Regions from separate parts of the Shewanella sp. OMA3-2 genome, predicted to be linked through region 3. Evidence: predicted binding sites of a transcription regulator. Region 3 holds the regulator's gene; each other region holds the start of a gene.
What was found. The regulator sigma-54, encoded in region 3, starts transcription at its own class of promoters, with help from an activator protein. The targets are predictions, from matches to a motif close to GTTGGCACGNNNNTNGNNT.
Positions count from the first base shown of each region.

Region 1 (6,162 bases), 1.7 Mb from region 3:
TGAACTGCACACATCCAAAGAGGTTAATACCACAGGGCTAGGTTAATAACGTAGATAAACGATACATTATCTTATAGGAGGTTTATAGGCTCGTTTATGAGTTTTATGTTAAATTCATAGAGAATACTATTATCTAATTGTCCAAGGAGTGACAAATGAGTAAGCGATGCCACGAAGTAGATTATGAAATTATTGGTTCAAGCATGCAATTGGTTGAGGTGGAACTCGATCCACACGAAACGGTGATCGCAGAAGCGGGCGCGATGAATTACATGGAACAAGATATCATTTTCGAGGCTAAAATGGGCGATGGCTCTGAACCTGAGTCTGGATTTTTTGGTAAGTTGCTTGGCGCGGGTAAAAGGGCGTTTTCTGGTGAAAGTATATTCATGACTCACTTTACCAATGATGGCCACAATAAACGAAAAGTGGCTTTTGCAGCGCCTTATCCCGGCAGTGTGTTAGCGGTCGATTTATCTCAGCATGATGGTGAGCTTATTTGCCAAAAAGACAGCTTTTTAGCCGCAGCACTGGGCACTAACGTTACCATGAAATTTAATCGTCGTTTAGGAGCAGGTTTTTTCGGTGGTGAAGGGTTTATACTACAAAGTTTGAAGGGTGACGGCATGGTATTTATCCACGCTGGCGGCACCTTAATTAAGAAAGAGCTAAATGGTGAGTCATTGCGGGTTGATACCGGATGTATAGTTGCGTTTTCTCCAGGCATTGATTACGACATTCAACGTGCAGGTTCGTTAAAATCTATGGTCTTTGGCGGAGAAGGATTATTTTTAGCCACCTTACAAGGTCACGGAACCGTTTGGCTACAGTCATTACCGTTTTCACGTATGGCTGATCGTATTATTGCCCATGCACCGACTAAAGGCGGTACATCAAAAGGTGAAGATTAATCACTGAACTTTAAAAGTTAGCTGTCCGCTTCAATTGTAGACGTTAGAATGCTTATAGGAAGTTATTAAAGTTACGTCGATTTTTCATATAAGTATTCTAGGTTATTGCAAGATAATTAAATGTATACTGCTAATGTTCGCAAAGTGACAGAATATAGTTGAATTCTGATTCTTTTACCGGCTGTACGCTCAATCTAGCGCCTTTGGTTACTAACATCATGTCTGCTAAGTTAACATCAGCTTTAAGTTGTTTAAGGCTAATTTGATTAACAAATTTCGCAATAAAAGTTAATTCAACTTCTACCCAACGAGGTGCGTTTGGATCAGATTTTAAATCAAAGTAAGGCGATGATGGCTCAAAAGCACTGCTATCAGCCTGAGCAGGTTGACTTACTTTAGCAAGCCCTACAATCGCTGGCACTTTACAGCTTGAATGATAAAAGAGTACTAAATCATTGATGCTAACTTGATCTCGAAGAAAATTCCTTGCTTGATAATTTCTAATGCCTTGCCAAGCAGTTTTTTGTTCAGTGCACCTTTGCAGATCATCAATACTGAACTCATCAGGTTCAGACTTCATTAACCAATATTTCATTAAGTTCACCAGGTTGTTATTTTGTACGACTATAAATAGTTAGTTGTTATAATCGTGCAGCATGTCAGGATTTTTTATGGTAACTTTTGCGACAGGTACCAGCAAGACTTTGTTATTTAACTTTATCTCAAAGTATGCGTTTTGGAGATGGGATGATGGTGATGCTAGCTAATAGGATGAAAACAGGTGGTTAAACTTGTTATTTACCTTGATATTATCAAGTGCGGTGATGTCCGATACTCTTGAATTACCCACATTGGAATGGCCACCGTTTAGTGGCGCAGAATTACCCGAGAAAGGCATTGTGGCTCAAATTGTTAAATAAGTAATTACCAAAGATAATCACCAATTATCAGCCACAGCAGTTCCTTGGGATCGCGCAATACGCATGGTTAATATTGGGAGCAAAAGTGGCTTACTATCATTAATCAAGGATTCTTAAAATTTGATCCTTAAGCATTAATGGATGCCTACCTGATTGAAATTAAGTAAGCATCTTCTCGTTTCAATTAATATTGCTCGTTTGGAACAACAGTTTGACCTATAGGTGTTAAACTTAACAATGCAAGCTTAAGATGTTGAATACCAAATGGAATACCAATAATGGTTATAAAACAAGCTAATGCATGAGTTAAATGACCTATTGCCAACCAAATCCCAAAAAAGACCAACCAAATCACGTTACCGACGATTCCCATCGTTCCAGTTCCTAAGTCTTCAACACCTGATAAGTGTTTTCGGTTAACACTTTGTTGACCGAAGGGCCAAAATGCCATTTCACCAATGACAAAACAAGCCCGACCAAAAGGAATCCCAATAATACTAATAAAACAGAGTAACCCAGCAAGCCACCAGGCTAGCCCCATTACAAACCCACCTAAAACAAACCATGCAATATTAAAAATAAGTCTCAAAATAGCCATACCTGTTCCTTTAACGACTGACATATGAAAGTAATATTGTTTAGCAGATAATGTGCCAATATTCAACATTATGATTATATTGGTTTAATTTTTCTGTGAATTGATAATTGACTATAAAAATGCAGATTTAGACTAAAAGTTATCGGTTTTAACCAACTTTAGTTACAATGAATTACTATCTCTTTTAATGGTGCTTTACATGTTACGTCATAGTCCTACAGATACAATCAACTTTGCAGGACGGTCAATTTTTGTCAAACGTGATGATAAATTGCACCCTGATTTTAGTGGTAATAAAGCCCGTAAATTTTATCATTTTCTTATTAATGATTTTAAGAATGTTACTCGTATCGTCAGTTCTGGTTCTGCGCAGGCTAATTCTTTATATTCATTATCAGTGTTGGCAAAAATGAAAGGGTGGCAATTAGATTACTATGTCAGCCATATTAGTAAGTATTTAAAGTCACAATTACAAATAACACCAGCCATTGCATCGAATTATACTCAAGCGCATGCCAATGGTGCCAATATTATTGAAGTTGATTGGTCCTCACCTAAATTAAGTGGTTGTAAACACTTAGATGACGCAGTCAGTATCTTTAAGCCTGAATATTACAAGCAATATACTCAGCAAGAGATACTATTTATTCCAGAGGGAGGCAGGTGCGACTATGCTAATACCGGTATCTACCTACTTGGTGAAGAAATTATTAGTTGGGTAAAAGCACAAAATATAACGGCACTATCTGTATTTCTTCCATCAGGCACCGGAACAACAGCACTTTTTCTTCAACAATACTTTAAAGAATGCCAAACAGAGTTGCTCGATGTTCAGGTACTGACTTGCAGTACTGTTGGCGGAGATCTATATTTACAAAAGCAGTTTAGTGCACTTAATCCTGATGATAGCGTGCATCCAACGATTCTTAATGATGGTGTTAAGTATCATTTTGGCAAATTGTATCTAGCTTTATTTGCACTGTGGAACGAAGTGCTTACCACTAGTGGAATAGAGTTTGATTTATTATATGACCCTATTGGATTAAGCGTGTTAAAAAGCCATATTGAAGCTGGGCAATGTCAGAATAGACAAATCTTATACATCCACCAAGGTGGGTTATTAGGCAATGCAACAATGCAGTCAAGATATCATCGTAAGCTGATGAATAAAAGATAAGCTTTATTAAGCAGATAATTGAGTATCATCCACGTGTTATATCGGGGGATAGTATTTGTGGAACATGAGGTAATTAAAGTGGGGTGTATTTTTAGTGTGTAGAGAAAGAGATTTATCAGTTTGCTCTGTTGTTAATAAACGTTCGGTAAATGAGAGGAGAATACCGTTAGCCAGGTTTATTAAATAACAGAGCAAATGATTTACGCCAGAGCGTAAGGGTAGTTATTACTTATTCGAACTGATCAGCCATTTCATAAAGTTCACAGCTTCAATGCGTTTTGAAAAAGTTGTTTTGTTTTTACCTTGTGAATCAGTAAAAGCAATTGAGTTCTTGTTTGATGAAATAGAATTAACAGGAAAGTTAACTGTAATTTCGTGTCCGTTAAATAGGTATGACATTATCATACTCCTTATAAATTATGTTCACCCTTAGGTGATGTAAGTTTTAACAATATAGTTTCCTTAACATTTTTCGTGTTGCGAAAGATTTAAGTTACTGAGTTAAGTTACCTTATCAATATTACACAAATCAAGTGTTTATATGAGAAAATTGCAAAAATCTTAATTATTAATTAGAGAAGATTGTTCTACAATTAACTCAATTATTTAATGTGCAGATAATACATTAAATACTTGACCGTGATAGTTGACCACAGGTTTATGACAAGCCCATTACAGTGAAAATAAAAATCTGAATGAATACAAGTTGTGTATCACACAGATAAGTTTCAAAGATGCTTGTGGTGGTTTACAAAGGAAGTTGAGCAGACTTACGATAGGTAAACAAATAAACAAAGTAATTAAACTTCAGCGATAATATAGGTAATTAATCTGATTAGCAATAGATAAATCGATTTATTTATTGCTAATCAGCTATTTCGACAATTATTTACCTGAAACCGGCATTAACAGTCAGATCAACACAATTAATTAGTAAAGCAACTCACCAATAGGATTTAACAGCTTACTGAATCCTTTAGTAAAATAAAGTGGTGCGTCTACTATGGTGTAGCACAAGCAACCTGTGGTTGTCTGCGGTGAGTGTTCATGATTTTCATCAAGTAGCATGAAGTCACCAGGTTTATAACTGTTAAATTTATCACTAAATTCACCAGCCAATAACAGTGTTAACTCAGAGCCTTTGTGTGTATGTTGTGGTATTTCACCGTTCGCTGCTATATGTAATAAGCTAGCTCTGGCTTTTTCCTCACCAGTATTCAGGCGTAGGCGACTAATTTTACCAATACCTTGCCATGGTGCGTTTATTTGATGCCTAAATGCGCTTGGTAAAGTATAAGATTGACCTTTTACAGATACTTCAATCGTTCCCATATCTACCGGAGCGGATGGCGTCGAATCAAGTTCATCTAATGTACAATCGATCATTTTTTCTAATAGCAAAGCCATATCGATATCCGCAGTCGATCCTGTGGTGATGTTTTTGTCGCTAAATACCGCAATGGTTTGTTGTTTGGTTAACAAAGATAATGATTTATGGCAAATATCACAAAGTTCGGCATGGGCAGAAATCGCTAGAGACATTGACAGCGGCAACTCTCCCTTTATATGGAGTAATAATAATTGTTGGTTAGGATGATAATTAATCATAATGTTTCTCCATAAAGCCTTTTAACTTCTCTAAACCTAATCGTAATCTGGATTTAACCGTACCTATTGGTATTTCGAGTTTGTCTGCCAATTCTTGTTGTGTCATTTCTTGCATATATATGCCCTGTACAACTTCACGTTGTAAAGGGGGAGTTCGTTAACGTGAAGTAGAAGTGTTCCGGTCAACTTAAAATCATCGTCGTTACTTTCTGCATCATCAGACTCAAATAGCGGCCAAATGTCATCACCAAATGAATCTTCTCGGTTATGCTGTACTTTTCTGAGCATATCGAAACATTGGTTGCGCATAATGGTAAAAATCCAGGTGCTGACAGCGGCTTTATCTGGGTTATATAAATGCGCTTTAGTCCACACTCTGGTCATTGTTTCTTGAACCAAGTCCATTGCTAAACCCTGCTGATGCAATCGTTGATTGCCAAAAGCATTAATTTTAGAACCGAAGTGGCTAAATAATTTGGCGAAGGAAGCTTTACATCGCACGTTAGCCACTTTTAACATTAACTCGGCTAATTGCTCAGCATCATGTTCTTTAGTATTTGGCAAATTTATTACACCATTTCGTTTTACAAGACTTGCCTTATCATAACGATTTTGTGCACTTTGTGATTGAAAATTTTCCATTATCTTCACTCGCGTTTTTTTATGGGCCAGTTATGTACTTTATATACGCTGAGTAAATAAATTAGATCACTTTAAAATCAGGTAAATTAAATAAACAATAATGTTCAAATAACATAGTGTTATAATTTTGTTGTCATATTTTAAATCGCTTTTAACTGATTATGTTTGCAAGAAATGCTTGTGCCATATGATGATCATGACTGTTGATGCAGCGGTACTTTTCTGCAGCGCTTATTGGAATGATTTCCAACCATCGCTGACAGACCCATGATATATCTTGAAAGTTTTCTTGCTGATAGAGGGCTA
Region 1 covers NZ_CP090974.1:2,384,315-2,390,476, forward strand. The annotation lists gene L0B17_RS10590 (LysR family transcriptional regulator) at 1-46, shown strand, start outside; gene L0B17_RS10595 (TIGR00266 family protein) at 156-911, shown strand; gene L0B17_RS10600 (EVE domain-containing protein) at 1,042-1,506, opposite strand; gene L0B17_RS10605 (YccF domain-containing protein) at 2,016-2,429, opposite strand; gene L0B17_RS10610 (1-aminocyclopropane-1-carboxylate deaminase/D-cysteine desulfhydrase) at 2,629-3,606, shown strand; gene L0B17_RS10615 (ChrR family anti-sigma-E factor) at 4,537-5,214, opposite strand; partial or broken gene L0B17_RS10620 (sigma-70 family RNA polymerase sigma factor) at 5,207-5,856, opposite strand; gene L0B17_RS10625 (LON peptidase substrate-binding domain-containing protein) at 6,008-6,162, opposite strand, start outside.
Region 1: a site for sigma-54 is predicted at 2,471-2,489, ahead of L0B17_RS10605 (YccF domain-containing protein). Genes of this name have one in related genera too.

Region 2 (6,162 bases), 1.3 Mb from region 3:
AAATTGAAAAACTCATTAGTAAGTTAATCGCAATGACCACAACAAATTTCATCAAAGTATTCATAAGCAGCCTCAAATTATGTAGCTATATCAAATTATGTAGTAAGCCATAAATTTAGCACATAAAAAAACAGAGCCCTAAAGGACTCTGTTTAAATATTGCGATACTTTACACAATTAGCTGCCCGTTTTTACACTAACAAACTCAGGATAAGCATCAATACCACAGTCAGATGCATCCATACCGACATACTCTTCTTCTTCAGTGACACGAATGCCCATAGTAATTTTTAGCGCATACCAAACAACAAGTGAAGCAGAAAATACCCAACCAAAGATAACCACAGCGCCGAATAATTGCGAACCAAAATTAGCATCAGCATTCGATAATGGTACTAACATAAGGCCTAAGAAACCTGCCACTCCGTGCACCGAAATAGCACCAACGGGATCGTCAATTTTGATGCGATCAAAACCAATGATAGAGAAGATAACAATACCACCAGCGACTAAACCAATCACGCCTGCCATCACTAGCGAAGGTGATAATGGGTCGGCCGTAATCGCTACAAGGCCTGCTAAAGCACCGTTTAATATCATGGTTAAGTCTGCTTTACCCCAAACCACTTTACACACAATCAAGGCTGCTATAGCACCGAATGCGGCGGCAGAATTAGTGTTGACAAAAACCTTAGCCACGGCTGACGCATTTTCAGCATCAGACACTAATAATTGTGAGCCACCGTTAAAGCCAAACCAGCCCATCCACAGAATGAACATGCCTAAGGTCGCCATAGGTAAGTTAGAGCCAGGGATCGGATTAACCTGGCCGTTAGCACCATATTTACCTTTACGAGCACCGAGTAACAATACTCCCGAAATAGCCGCTGCCGCCCCAGCCATGTGCACTATGCCACTGCCCGCAAAATCAACAAAACCCGCTTCTGATAAAAATCCACCACCCCAAGTCCAATAGCCCTCTATCGGATAAATAATCGTCGTCATAAACACTGAAAATGCCAAGAAAGCCCATAATCTCATGCGTTCTGCGACTGCTCCCGATACAATCGACATTGCGGTAGCAACAAACACCACTTGGAAGAAAAAGTCAGATTCTAGGGCGTGATCAGCATCAGCAGCTTGTGAGCCAATTAATGCGCCAAATGAAGGGATAATACCGCCTTCAGCATTGTCGACATACATGATGTTGTAGCCAACAAGCAAGTAAGTTACGCACGCAATTGCATACAAGCATACGTTTTTAGTTAGAATTTCAGTGGTATTTTTTGAACGTACTAAACCAGCTTCTAACATGGCAAACCCCGCAGCCATCCACATCACTAGTGCACCAGAGATCAAAAAATAGAAGGTATCTAATGCAAAGCGTAACTCGCTAACCGTTAGTCCTAATTTTGCTAATTCTTCCATTATCATTACCCCTTATAATGCTTCGTTATCAACTTCACCGGTACGAATACGCACGGCTTGTTCTAAATTAGTTACAAAGATTTTACCGTCACCAATCTTGCCGGTATGCGCCGCAGTGGTAATAGCTTCAATTAACATATCTAAGTTTTCTTCTTTAGTGGCGATCTCTAATTTTACTTTAGGTAAAAAATCCACTTGATATTCAGCACCGCGATAAAGCTCAGTGTGACCTTTTTGACGACCAAAACCTTTCACCTCAGTGACTGTCATACCCTCAATGCCCATTCCAGCGATAGCTTCACGGACATCATCCAATTTAAATGGTTTGATGATTGCGCTGACGAGTTTCATCCCGACCTCCAAAAATTAATAAAATATGAATTTGTTATATATTTGTTGGTTTAACAGATTCAATCATCAGGCCAGTTTTTTAAACCTATGTTTTAAAAGAAAATAGATTTAATTTCTCGATAAAAATAGCACGAGTAAGCACCATATTAGTGCGCAATAAAACTATGCCGCTTGATATTGGTGCAGCAATACCATGGTGAGTTCAGAAGTGTCTTAGAGCCTGCGACGTGATAAATGGTATAAAAAAAGCCCTCTTTCGAGGGCTTTAAAAAAGCGTTTGGTTACTTAATACTGCTATTCACATAACCGATTGAGTCGGCTTAACAACTTACTTATAAGTTGCTTCGCGCTTTTTGGCTTCTTGTTGCCATTTAGGCACTAGATTTTTCTTAAATGCTTCTTTTTCTGCATTCATTGTTTTCATGTCCATGCCTAATGCAGCTTGCGCTTTTGCTTTAGTCGAGGTGTCAGGGTAAACAATAGGTTGCTTAACACCTTTAGCCGCTAATAGATGAGCAAGCTTAATACGTGCATTAGCCGCTTTATCAACCGCGGTGCCTAAAATACGTAATGCTTCATCTGCTGCGTGAGCTGCAACGCCATGTGATGCAGTTGCAAAATCCCAACGCCACTGTGAATGACGGATATCAGTAAGGATAGGCTTCATTTCTGCCTCAGTTGCCCCCGCATCCCAAGCCGCTTTTGCTTCGAAGTGAGCTTTGACTAATTGCGCTTCAGCACTGGCTTTAAGCTCGCCAACTTTTTGCTTACGCTCATTGGTTAAATCAACCATAAACTCTTTGCTTTGGCTATGACAAGTAGCGCAGGTTTCGTCAAAACGATCAAATGGGTTACCCACTTTATGATCGGTAAATTTACCTTTACCGTTTGCTTTAGCCACTTTAGGCATATGACAGTCAGTACAGGTAACGTTGTTTTTACCGTGTATACCTGCTTTCCATGTTTCATAACCTGGGTGCTGCGCTTTAAGCATTGGGGTTTTAGATAACGCATGAGTCCAATCAGAGAACGCCATGTTGTCATAGTAAACTTCCATTTGCTCAACTGTGGTTCCCATATCCCACGGGAACTTCACAAAACCTGATTTATCAGCTGTTTTCTCGAAGTAATATTCAACATGGCACTGCGCACAAACCATTGATTGCTTGTCTTTACGAGATGCTTTATCAAAAGGTGTACCAATAGCACCTAATGCACGATCGACATATGGCCGAGAGATGCGTAATTTAGGGGAACCTTTTTCATGACAGTCACCACAACCAATTGTATTAACAATTTCAGCTCCACCTTTAGCCCATTTTCCTGCAAAATAGCCATCCTCGCCCTGTTCTTCAATTACACGAGGAACATCAGGACTTTTACAGCTCCAACATGCCATAGGCATTGGGCCATCTTCAGCATTCTTAGGCGCACCGGTACGTAATGTATTAGTCACATCGGTAACGGCATAATGGTGACCACGTGGTGCATTATAATCTTTTGCAAAGCCGTAACCCGCCCATAAAACCACTAAGCTAGGTACCTCTTCCAGCATATCAACAATTTCTTCACTTTCACTGGTATCATGCCAAGATTCATACTGAGCCGAATACTTATCTTTATATACTTCATTGCGAGGCTCAGTCTTATCACTTGCCATGGCACCTGCAGCCAAAAAGCTGGTCGCAATCACTGCACTTAATACAGTAGATTTTACGTTCATCATCATCTTCACTCCGTGTTACTTTATAATTAATTTATAACCACGATATCTCCAAGGTCAAAATTAGCTATTTAAGCCCCAACTAAGAATACCCCTTTTGAGGTATAGGAATAAAAGTATGCGCCAGATCAATATGTGAACGTGTTGTATCTCACATTTCTTCAATTTTGTTAATGTATTAAAGCGCCAGCTAATGTAGAACTCACTGTTCGCCTATACTTTAGGGCTGTTTAAAGCTGGTAAACATGCCACAATAATACAGGTAAAAAAAACAATAAAATGGACCAAAAATGTTAACACGCGGTAGCTTAACTTCTACAATACTCGGGGTAATGTTAATCCTAATTTTGCTTTCTTCAAGTTTAGCTGTGTACTCAATTATTAATTTATCATTCAGTATTGGTGATGCCCGTGCAATTAACGCCTCTGGCTCATTACGTATGCAAAGTTACCGACTACTGCTATCGGCCAACACAAACAATGATCAGGTTAGTGCGAAAATTAAAGAGTTTGAAAACACCCTCAACTCAGATGTGCTGCAAAGTTCCCTCGCTTGGTACAGCCCAAAAACCTTATCAAAGCAGTACTTATTAGTCATAGATAAATGGCAGTTAATGAGAACCTATGCAGAAACAGGCGATATCAATCTTTATAGCGAAGCATTAACCGATTTTGTTGATACCGTCGATATTCTCGTATTAGAGATAGAGCATTTTTCCGCCGATAAACTGAGGTTATTGGTCCTCAGCCAAGTCATTGGATTAACACTCATGTTAATCGTTGCCGCCATTGCTGTGACATTTACCCGCAAGCGTGTTGTAAAACCACTGCAATTATTAATAGATAGTGCAATGACTATTTCGCAGGGTAATTTCGATGTTGATATGCCTAAAACGGATTACATAGAGCTAACCGCATTAAGCAATGCCCTGAAAAAAACCGCCTCTGAATTATCAAATTTATATCAAGATCTTGAGCAACAGGTTTCCGATAAAACCTTAGCGTTAACACGTGCTAATAATGAACTCTATTTCTTATATGATAATTTGATCATGCTGCATTCAGACAAGCTTGACTATAAAGCGTTAAAATCAGCTTTAGATCAACTTCAACGTTTTGAAAAATTAGATTTTTTAAGATTGGTGATCGAACATGAAGGCCAATCGCAAGATGTTATTGAAGCCAGCAAAGGTTGGCCTACTATAGCTCAAAACAGCGTGTGTTTTCCGCTGCAATTAGAGCAAACTCGCCAGGGTTATTTAGAAGTCATCTCCACACATAAACTCAATAATCCCTTGTTTATCAATTTTGCGGTGATGCTAGCACGTTCAATTACCATTCATAATGCGACAGAGCAAAGACAACAGCTCGCGTTAATGGAGGAGAGAGCAGTGATTGCCCGTGAACTGCATGATTCTTTAGGGCAATTATTATCCTTTTTAAAAATTCAGGTCAGCTTGTTACGTAAAAAATTACCGGACAATTGCCGTAATCAAGAAGTAGAACTTCAGATAACTGAAATTAACGATGGTGTTAGTTTTGCTTATGCCCAGCTACGGGAATTATTATCCACTTTCCGCTTAACCATTAAAGAGCCCAACTTGAATCACGCCTTAGAAGTCATGCTTGATCAATTAAGGCCCCAAACAGATATTCAGCTGAGTTTACAATACACATTGTCGGCGCATTTACTTGAAGCAAAACAACATATTCACATTTTGCATTTAACCCGTGAGGCCACGTTAAATGCAATTAAACACGCCAATGCCGAACATATCGTGATAGATTGTCAACTCACATCATCAGGAATAATTAACATTACTATTTCAGATGACGGCATGGGTGTATCACATTTAAAAGAGCGTGCTCAACACTTTGGTATTGGCATCATGCATGAGCGTGCCAGCAAATTAAATGGCCAGCTGTCTTTTAGCTCCAATGCTGCAGGCGGCACCACAGTCACACTTTGTTTTCCATCACAGCAGGAGCCTTTAAATGGGTAAACCATATTCAGTACTCGTTGTCGACGATCACCCCTTACTTCGTCGTGGTATTTGTCAACTTATTACCTCTGATGGAGACTTTACTCTTTTCGGTGAGGTCGGTACGGGTTTAGATGCATTAACCGCAGTCAGTACTCATGAACCTGACATCATATTATTAGACTTAAACATGAAAGGCATGTCGGGTTTAGACACCTTAAATGCAATGCGCCAAGAAGGCGTCACCGCTCGTATTGTTATTCTGACAGTGTCAGATGCAAAACAAGATGTTATTCGTCTACTGCGCGCCGGTTCTGATGGATATTTATTAAAAGACACTGAGCCAGAATTACTGTTAGAACAGCTTAAAAAGGCCATGTCAGGTCATCGCGTTATCAGCGAAGAAGTTGAAGCCTATATGTTCGAATTGAAAACGGCCGATGATGAAAATGGATGGATAGCAAGTCTCACACCGCGAGAACTGCAAATCTTACAGGAATTGGCAGAAGGAAAAAGTAACCGAGTGATTGCAGAAGACTTACACATTAGTGAAGGCACCGTCAAAGTCCATGTAAAAAACTTGCTCCGCAAAGCCAATGCGAAATCACGCACGGAGATGGCTGTTAGATACTTAAATCAATAAGCATAAAGACACGTTTAATTAATCTAACTCTTATG
Region 2 covers NZ_CP090974.1:1,260,532-1,266,693, reverse strand. The annotation lists gene L0B17_RS05610 (hypothetical protein) at 1-52, opposite strand, end outside; gene L0B17_RS05605 (ammonium transporter) at 178-1,428, opposite strand; gene L0B17_RS05600 (P-II family nitrogen regulator) at 1,441-1,779, opposite strand; gene nrfA (ammonia-forming nitrite reductase cytochrome c552 subunit) at 2,108-3,502, opposite strand; gene narQ (nitrate/nitrite two-component system sensor histidine kinase NarQ) at 3,793-5,505, shown strand; gene L0B17_RS05585 (response regulator) at 5,498-6,127, shown strand.
Region 2: a site for sigma-54 is predicted at 1,837-1,855, ahead of L0B17_RS05600 (P-II family nitrogen regulator). Genes of this name have one in related genera too.

Region 3 (6,162 bases):
TATGATAACCACAATTAAAGGTGGCCATGGTGCGTTAAGAGAGCTAACTGACTTGTTGCTTTTAAGCCAAAATAAATTTGAAAGTGCCCATGGTATGAGTATATGAATCGAACCACACTGGCTATTTGCGCATTTTTTGGCTTAGCCTTGATATTGTATTGGCAAGTACAAGTCAAACGAAATCAAATGGCATTAATCAAAGATCCTAGAGTTGAGCGACCTGATTTTGTGGCCGATGATCTTCGCACTACAGAATTCAACAAATTGGGACTCGTTGACAGCAAAGTCAGCGCCCAACATATGGAACATTTTACCAGCACAAACACCACTTTATTTACCGCGCCAGTACTGCTTCTTTATCCTGAAAATGGTAAGGCGCAATGGCAAATAACGGCTAAAAATGCAACGTTAGATCAGCATTCAAATGAAGTCAGCTTATATAACGATGTAGTAATCGATGCCATTGATATTGAAGAGCCGTTACAATCACTTGAAACTCAGCAAGTCACCTTTAATTTAAACACTATGATAGGGCGTTCTGAAGAGTCAGTTACCATTAAAGGTAATGGTTTTATTATTCAAGGCTTAGGGCTATTTGCCGATCTCAATGCAGAACAAATTACCTTACTCAGTCAAGTAGAAGGGACATATGAACCACATTAAGTTTTTAACCACATTGCTCGGTAGAAGCAGTGTTATTTGCACTTTAGCTATTAGTGTTTTGGCTGGCAACGCCGTGGCCAAAGAAGGCGACTTAAAGCAAGAGCTTAAAATTGCTGCCGTGAGCCAACGAGCTGATGTTAAAAATAACCAAATCATTTTTAACGGACCAGTAAAAATCACCCAAGGCTCGATCAATATCGAAGCCGATGAGCTGCGGGCATTTTCTGCTGAAAACGGCCAAACTAAAACGCTAATTGCCACCGGCAACCCTGCTACGTTCTCACAAGAGCTTGATGATGGCCGCATAGGTACAGCCAGTGCCAATGAAATTCGTTATGACTTAGCAACGACCGGACTCTTGCTAACCGGAAACGCTAAGCTAGATCAAGCAGGCAGTAAAGTGACAGGAAACGTAATCCGTTACAATATCAATGCCCAAGAGCTTATCGCGGAGAGTACCGGTAAAGGTGAAGATCGTGTGATTACCATTATTCAGCCGGAAAACTTCCAAAATGATGCATCACCCGCACAAAAACTACCTGAAATTCCGTTAAAAAAGCAAGGTAACCAATGACCCAAATTACCTTAACAGCTGAGAATTTAGCTAAAAGCTATAAAAATCGTCAAGTGGTTAAAAGTGTCAGTTTAACCGTAAAAACTGGCCAGATTGTTGGGCTACTAGGTCCCAATGGCGCAGGTAAAACCACGACGTTTTATATGGTTGTTGGCTTAGTCAAAAGTGACCATGGCCGCATTTTAATCGATGACGATGACTTAACCGCTGATCCAATGCATTTACGGGCGCGAAAAGGTATTGGCTACTTACCCCAAGAAGCCAGTATTTTTAGAAAACTCACCGTGCACGATAATATTATGGCTGTCTTGCAAACCCGTAAATCGATGACTCCAGACGAGCGGATCCAGGAACTTGAACATCTTTTAGAAGAATTTCATATCACCCATATTCGCGATAGTTTAGGTATGTCACTATCTGGCGGCGAAAGACGACGGGTAGAAATTGCCCGCGCTTTAGCAGCCAACCCTAAATTTATACTATTAGATGAGCCCTTTGCTGGTGTTGACCCTATTTCAGTGATTGATATTAAAAAAATTATTCTGCAACTCAAACACCGTGGTCTAGGGGTATTAATTACCGACCATAACGTCCGTGAAACACTTGATGTGTGCGAGCGTGCATATATCGTTAGTCAGGGTAATTTAATTGCCGAAGGAACTCCTACTGAAGTACTAAACAATCAACAAGTTCGGGCTGTATACTTAGGGGAACAATTCAAGCTATAGTGAATCTAAAGAGGCTCTGAAACACTTGCTTAACATTGTATTCTGGTGGCTGAGCTATCTGATGATAGAGTTAATCGCTCATATGTAACTAAAGTCAGAGCATTTGTTAAAAAATTTGCGACTCTCACTCACTTTAACCAGTGAGACGCCGAATTATTCTAGGGATCAGCAGTAATGAAAGCTTCACTCCAACTTAAAATGGGTCAGCACCTCACTATGACCCCACAACTGCAACAAGCGATTCGTTTGTTGCAGTTATCGTCTTTGGAGTTACAGCAAGAAATTCAACAAGCATTAGATTCCAACCCTTTGCTTGAAATGGAAGATGAATTTTCAGTACTTAGCGATAAAAATGAAAACTCAAAAGACCTGTCAGACACTGACTTCAACGAAGTCAGTGTCCCTGTTGTCGAAAAAGACACTTCAAATATCGATACCGCAGAGTCAATGACTAAAGAGCAAATGTCTGACGATCTGCCAATGGATACCACTTGGGATGAAGTGTACAGCGCCTCCCCAATGGCAAGCCCAGGTTCGGGGTCAGGCAGCATGCCAAATGATGACATGCCTTTCCAGGGTGAAACATCTGAAGGCTTGTATGAACATCTAGAATGGCAAAAAAATCTGACTCCCTTTTCTGAAACAGACTTAGCTATCGCAACTGCGATTATTGATGCTATTGATGACACTGGCTATCTCACCCAAAGTACCGAAGACATTTTAGAGGCCATGGGCGATGACTCTGTCGAACTAGACGAAGTAGAAGCTGTGCTAAAGCGCATACAACATTTTGATCCACTTGGTGTTGCCTCACGCAGCTTAAGTGAATGCTTGTTGATTCAACTTGTTCAGTTTGCACCAAACACACCACATATTGATAATGCCAGAATGTTAATCAAAGATTATTTAGATTTGATTGCTGGGCGTGATTTTCGCACCTTAATGCGTAAAACAAAGCTAAAAGAAGATGAGCTGCGCGAAGCAATTGAATTAATACAATCTTTAAATCCACGTCCTGGCACCATGATCACTCCACCAGATGATGAATATGTTATCCCAGATGTGTCAGTAACCAAAAAGAATGGCCGTTGGGTAGTTGAGTTGAACCCTGACAACATGCCAAAAATAGGCATCAATCAACAATATGCTGCCATGGCAAAAAGCAGCAAAAGCTCAACAGACACTCAATTTATTCGAGGCCACTTACAAGAAGCCAAATGGTTCATCAAAAGCTTAGAAAGCCGTAGCGATACCTTGCTTAAAGTATCAAATTGTATTGTGCAATTTCAGCAAGGTTTTTTTGAATACGGCGCAGAAGCCATGAAACCTATGGTGTTGAATGACATAGCTGAAGCTGTCGAAATGCATGAATCAACTATCTCGCGTGTCACCACACAAAAGTATATGCATACACCACGCGGACTATTCGAACTTAAGTATTTTTTTTCTAGCCATGTAAGCACCGACGATGGCGGAGAGTGCTCATCGACAGCAATTAGAGCCTTTATTAAAAAGCTGGTTGCAGCTGAAAACCAGAAAAAGCCATTAAGTGACAGTAAAATGGCTGATCTTCTGGCTGAACAAGGGATTAATGTTGCACGTCGCACTATCGCAAAATATCGCGAAGCGATGATGATCCCTCCCTCAAACCAACGTAAGAGCTTATAATCTACCTAGGCAATTGGAGGATAAATATGCACATCACCTTAGCGGGTCACCATATTGAAATTACTGAATCACTGAGAGAATATGTTACAAATAAGTTTACAAAACTTGAACGACATTTCGATCAGATCAATAATGTCCAAGTAGTATTGAATGTCGAAAAGCAGTTACAGAAAGCTGAAGCAAAAGTCAGCCTAAATGGCACTGAAGTATTTGCCACTGCTGAACATGCTGACATGTATCACGCCATAGACGCCCTGATTGACAAGCTCGATCGTCAGGTCATTAAACATAAAGAGAAATTAACTAAACATTAATGATGGAACTTAGTACCATCCTGCAGCCGGAATGCACCTCCTGTGCCACACCGGGCAGTAAGAAAAAGGTACTGGAACTTATCAGCGATTTAGTCGCTGCCCAGTACCCATCCCTCTCCTCACAAGAGATTTTTGAAAGCCTAGTGGCTAGAGAAAAAATGGGTAGCACAGGAATCGGCTCTGGCATTGCAATTCCGCATGGACGACTCACGACCATCGAGCGCCCTATCGCCGTTTTTGTAAAGTGCGAAGAGGCTATTTCATTTGATGCTATAGACAAACAACCTGTGGATCTCTTATTTGCACTTTTAGTACCCGCTGATCAATGCCAACAGCATCTGAGTACTTTATCCTTAATGGCAGAAAAATTGTCAGATAAACATATCCTTAAACAGTTACGTAAAGCGAGTAACGCAACCGAACTTTACCAGGTCATCACAACATGAAATTAGTTATTGTATCCGGTCGTTCAGGCTCGGGTAAATCTGTCGCACTAAGAGTACTAGAAGACCTAGGCTACTATTGTGTTGATAACTTACCATTACCTTTGATTGGACGGCTCTTAGAGCAGCTTAGAAACACCAATGAACTGGTGGCGATTAGTGTTGATGTTAGAAATATAGAAGAGCAAGGTAAAGTATTAAAGCAGCAGCTTGCGTGGTTATCTAACGATACTGAAATTATTAGCTTTTTTTACAAGCAAGTGATGAAGCCCTGTTAAAACGATACAGTGAAACCCGAAGACTGCACCCTTTATCGAAAAAGAATATGTCCTTACAGGATGCTATTCAATTTGAAGGTGAATTACTCGCGCCTATTTCTGAATATGTAGATCATTTTATCGACACCTCAAAGTTGAATATTTATCAACTGAGTGATCAAGTACGCGAAATTCTAATGGGCAGTGTTGATAAAGAGCTGGTCATCAACTTTGAATCATTTGGTTTTAAATATGGTATGCCCGCTGAAGCCGACTTTATGTTCGACGTACGTTTTTTACCTAACCCACATTGGGAAATAGAATTACGTCCCTTTACTGGATTAGATAAGCCAGTGCAAGAATTTCTTGGGCAGCAACCTTTGGTAAACAAGTTCATTTGGCAAATAGAAAACCTATTTGAAACATGGATGCCTCACTTAGAGCGCAACAACCGTAGCTACTTAACCATAGCTATTGGCTGCACCGGTGGTCAGCATCGCTCAGTTTATATAGCAGATCAACTTGCTAAACGATTTTCAAATAGTAAAAAGCATGTTGTTCAAGCAAGGCATAGAGAGCTTACAAATAAGCATAAATAATGGCGATTGTGTTACTTGTCGGAGCTTAATTAAATGAGTATTTTACAGCGTCAAGTCATCATATCAAACAAGCTTGGATTACACGCTCGAGCAGCCACCAAACTGGCCATTCTTGCTAATGCATTTAATGCCAATGTTACCTTAATCCAAGGTGAAAAAAGGGCCTGTGCAGCCAGTGTATTAGGCTTATTAATGTTGGAAAGTGGCATAGGTAAAACTATAGATATCACAGCAGAAGGCCCAGATGCACAATCTGCACTTGATGCTATATGCAATTTAATTAATGACAAATTTGAAGAAGGCTGTTGATCCAAATTTCTTTTCTTGTCATTGAGTCCAATTTTCAACATAAATTAATATAAACTTTGTTTAAAACTTGCCTCCCACAATTAGTGCAATTGCACCAATATCTTGCATCCCCCCTACAATCACCATACAAACAAAAAACATAACCGCCTGAAAATAAACAAAAATTAAAATATAAAATAGTTGGTATGTTCTTTTCATATAGAAACCTACACTCATAAAGTGGTATTTAATTTAATGCTAACGAAACTTGTCGGAGAGAAAATTATGCGAAATACACAATTAACCTTAAATACGATTAATATTATTTTTGAACATACTCTTAAATTAGTTAGCGCAATTTTTACTAAGGTTCAGCAGCACTATACATTCTTTACCAATGTTGGTTTTAGTCAGTGGGAAGTGGAACAAAGATAAATATCTAGATTAACCAAGTGGACTTTGACTATGAAAAAATATCTAAGCAACCGTTATCCTGACACACTGATCAGTGAAGTGATAAACCAGATCACTCATCATAATCGCTTGTTATCAGTAGTCGCCAAAGAATATGGCGTGTCATCTCGAGTGGTTTACCAATGGGTAAAACTAACCACTGAACCTGTTGAGA
Region 3 covers NZ_CP090974.1:4,039,290-4,045,451, forward strand. The annotation lists gene kdsC (3-deoxy-manno-octulosonate-8-phosphatase KdsC) at 1-106, shown strand, start outside; gene lptC (LPS export ABC transporter periplasmic protein LptC) at 103-663, shown strand; gene lptA (lipopolysaccharide transport periplasmic protein LptA) at 650-1,237, shown strand; gene lptB (LPS export ABC transporter ATP-binding protein) at 1,234-1,965, shown strand; gene L0B17_RS17830 (RNA polymerase factor sigma-54) at 2,140-3,633, shown strand; gene hpf (ribosome hibernation-promoting factor, HPF/YfiA family) at 3,660-3,947, shown strand; gene ptsN (PTS IIA-like nitrogen regulatory protein PtsN) at 3,950-4,393, shown strand; partial or broken gene rapZ (RNase adapter RapZ) at 4,390-5,246, shown strand; gene L0B17_RS17850 (HPr family phosphocarrier protein) at 5,280-5,555, shown strand; gene L0B17_RS17855 (hypothetical protein) at 5,616-5,753, opposite strand; gene L0B17_RS17860 (hypothetical protein) at 5,820-5,969, shown strand; gene L0B17_RS17865 (transposase) at 6,000-6,162, shown strand, end outside.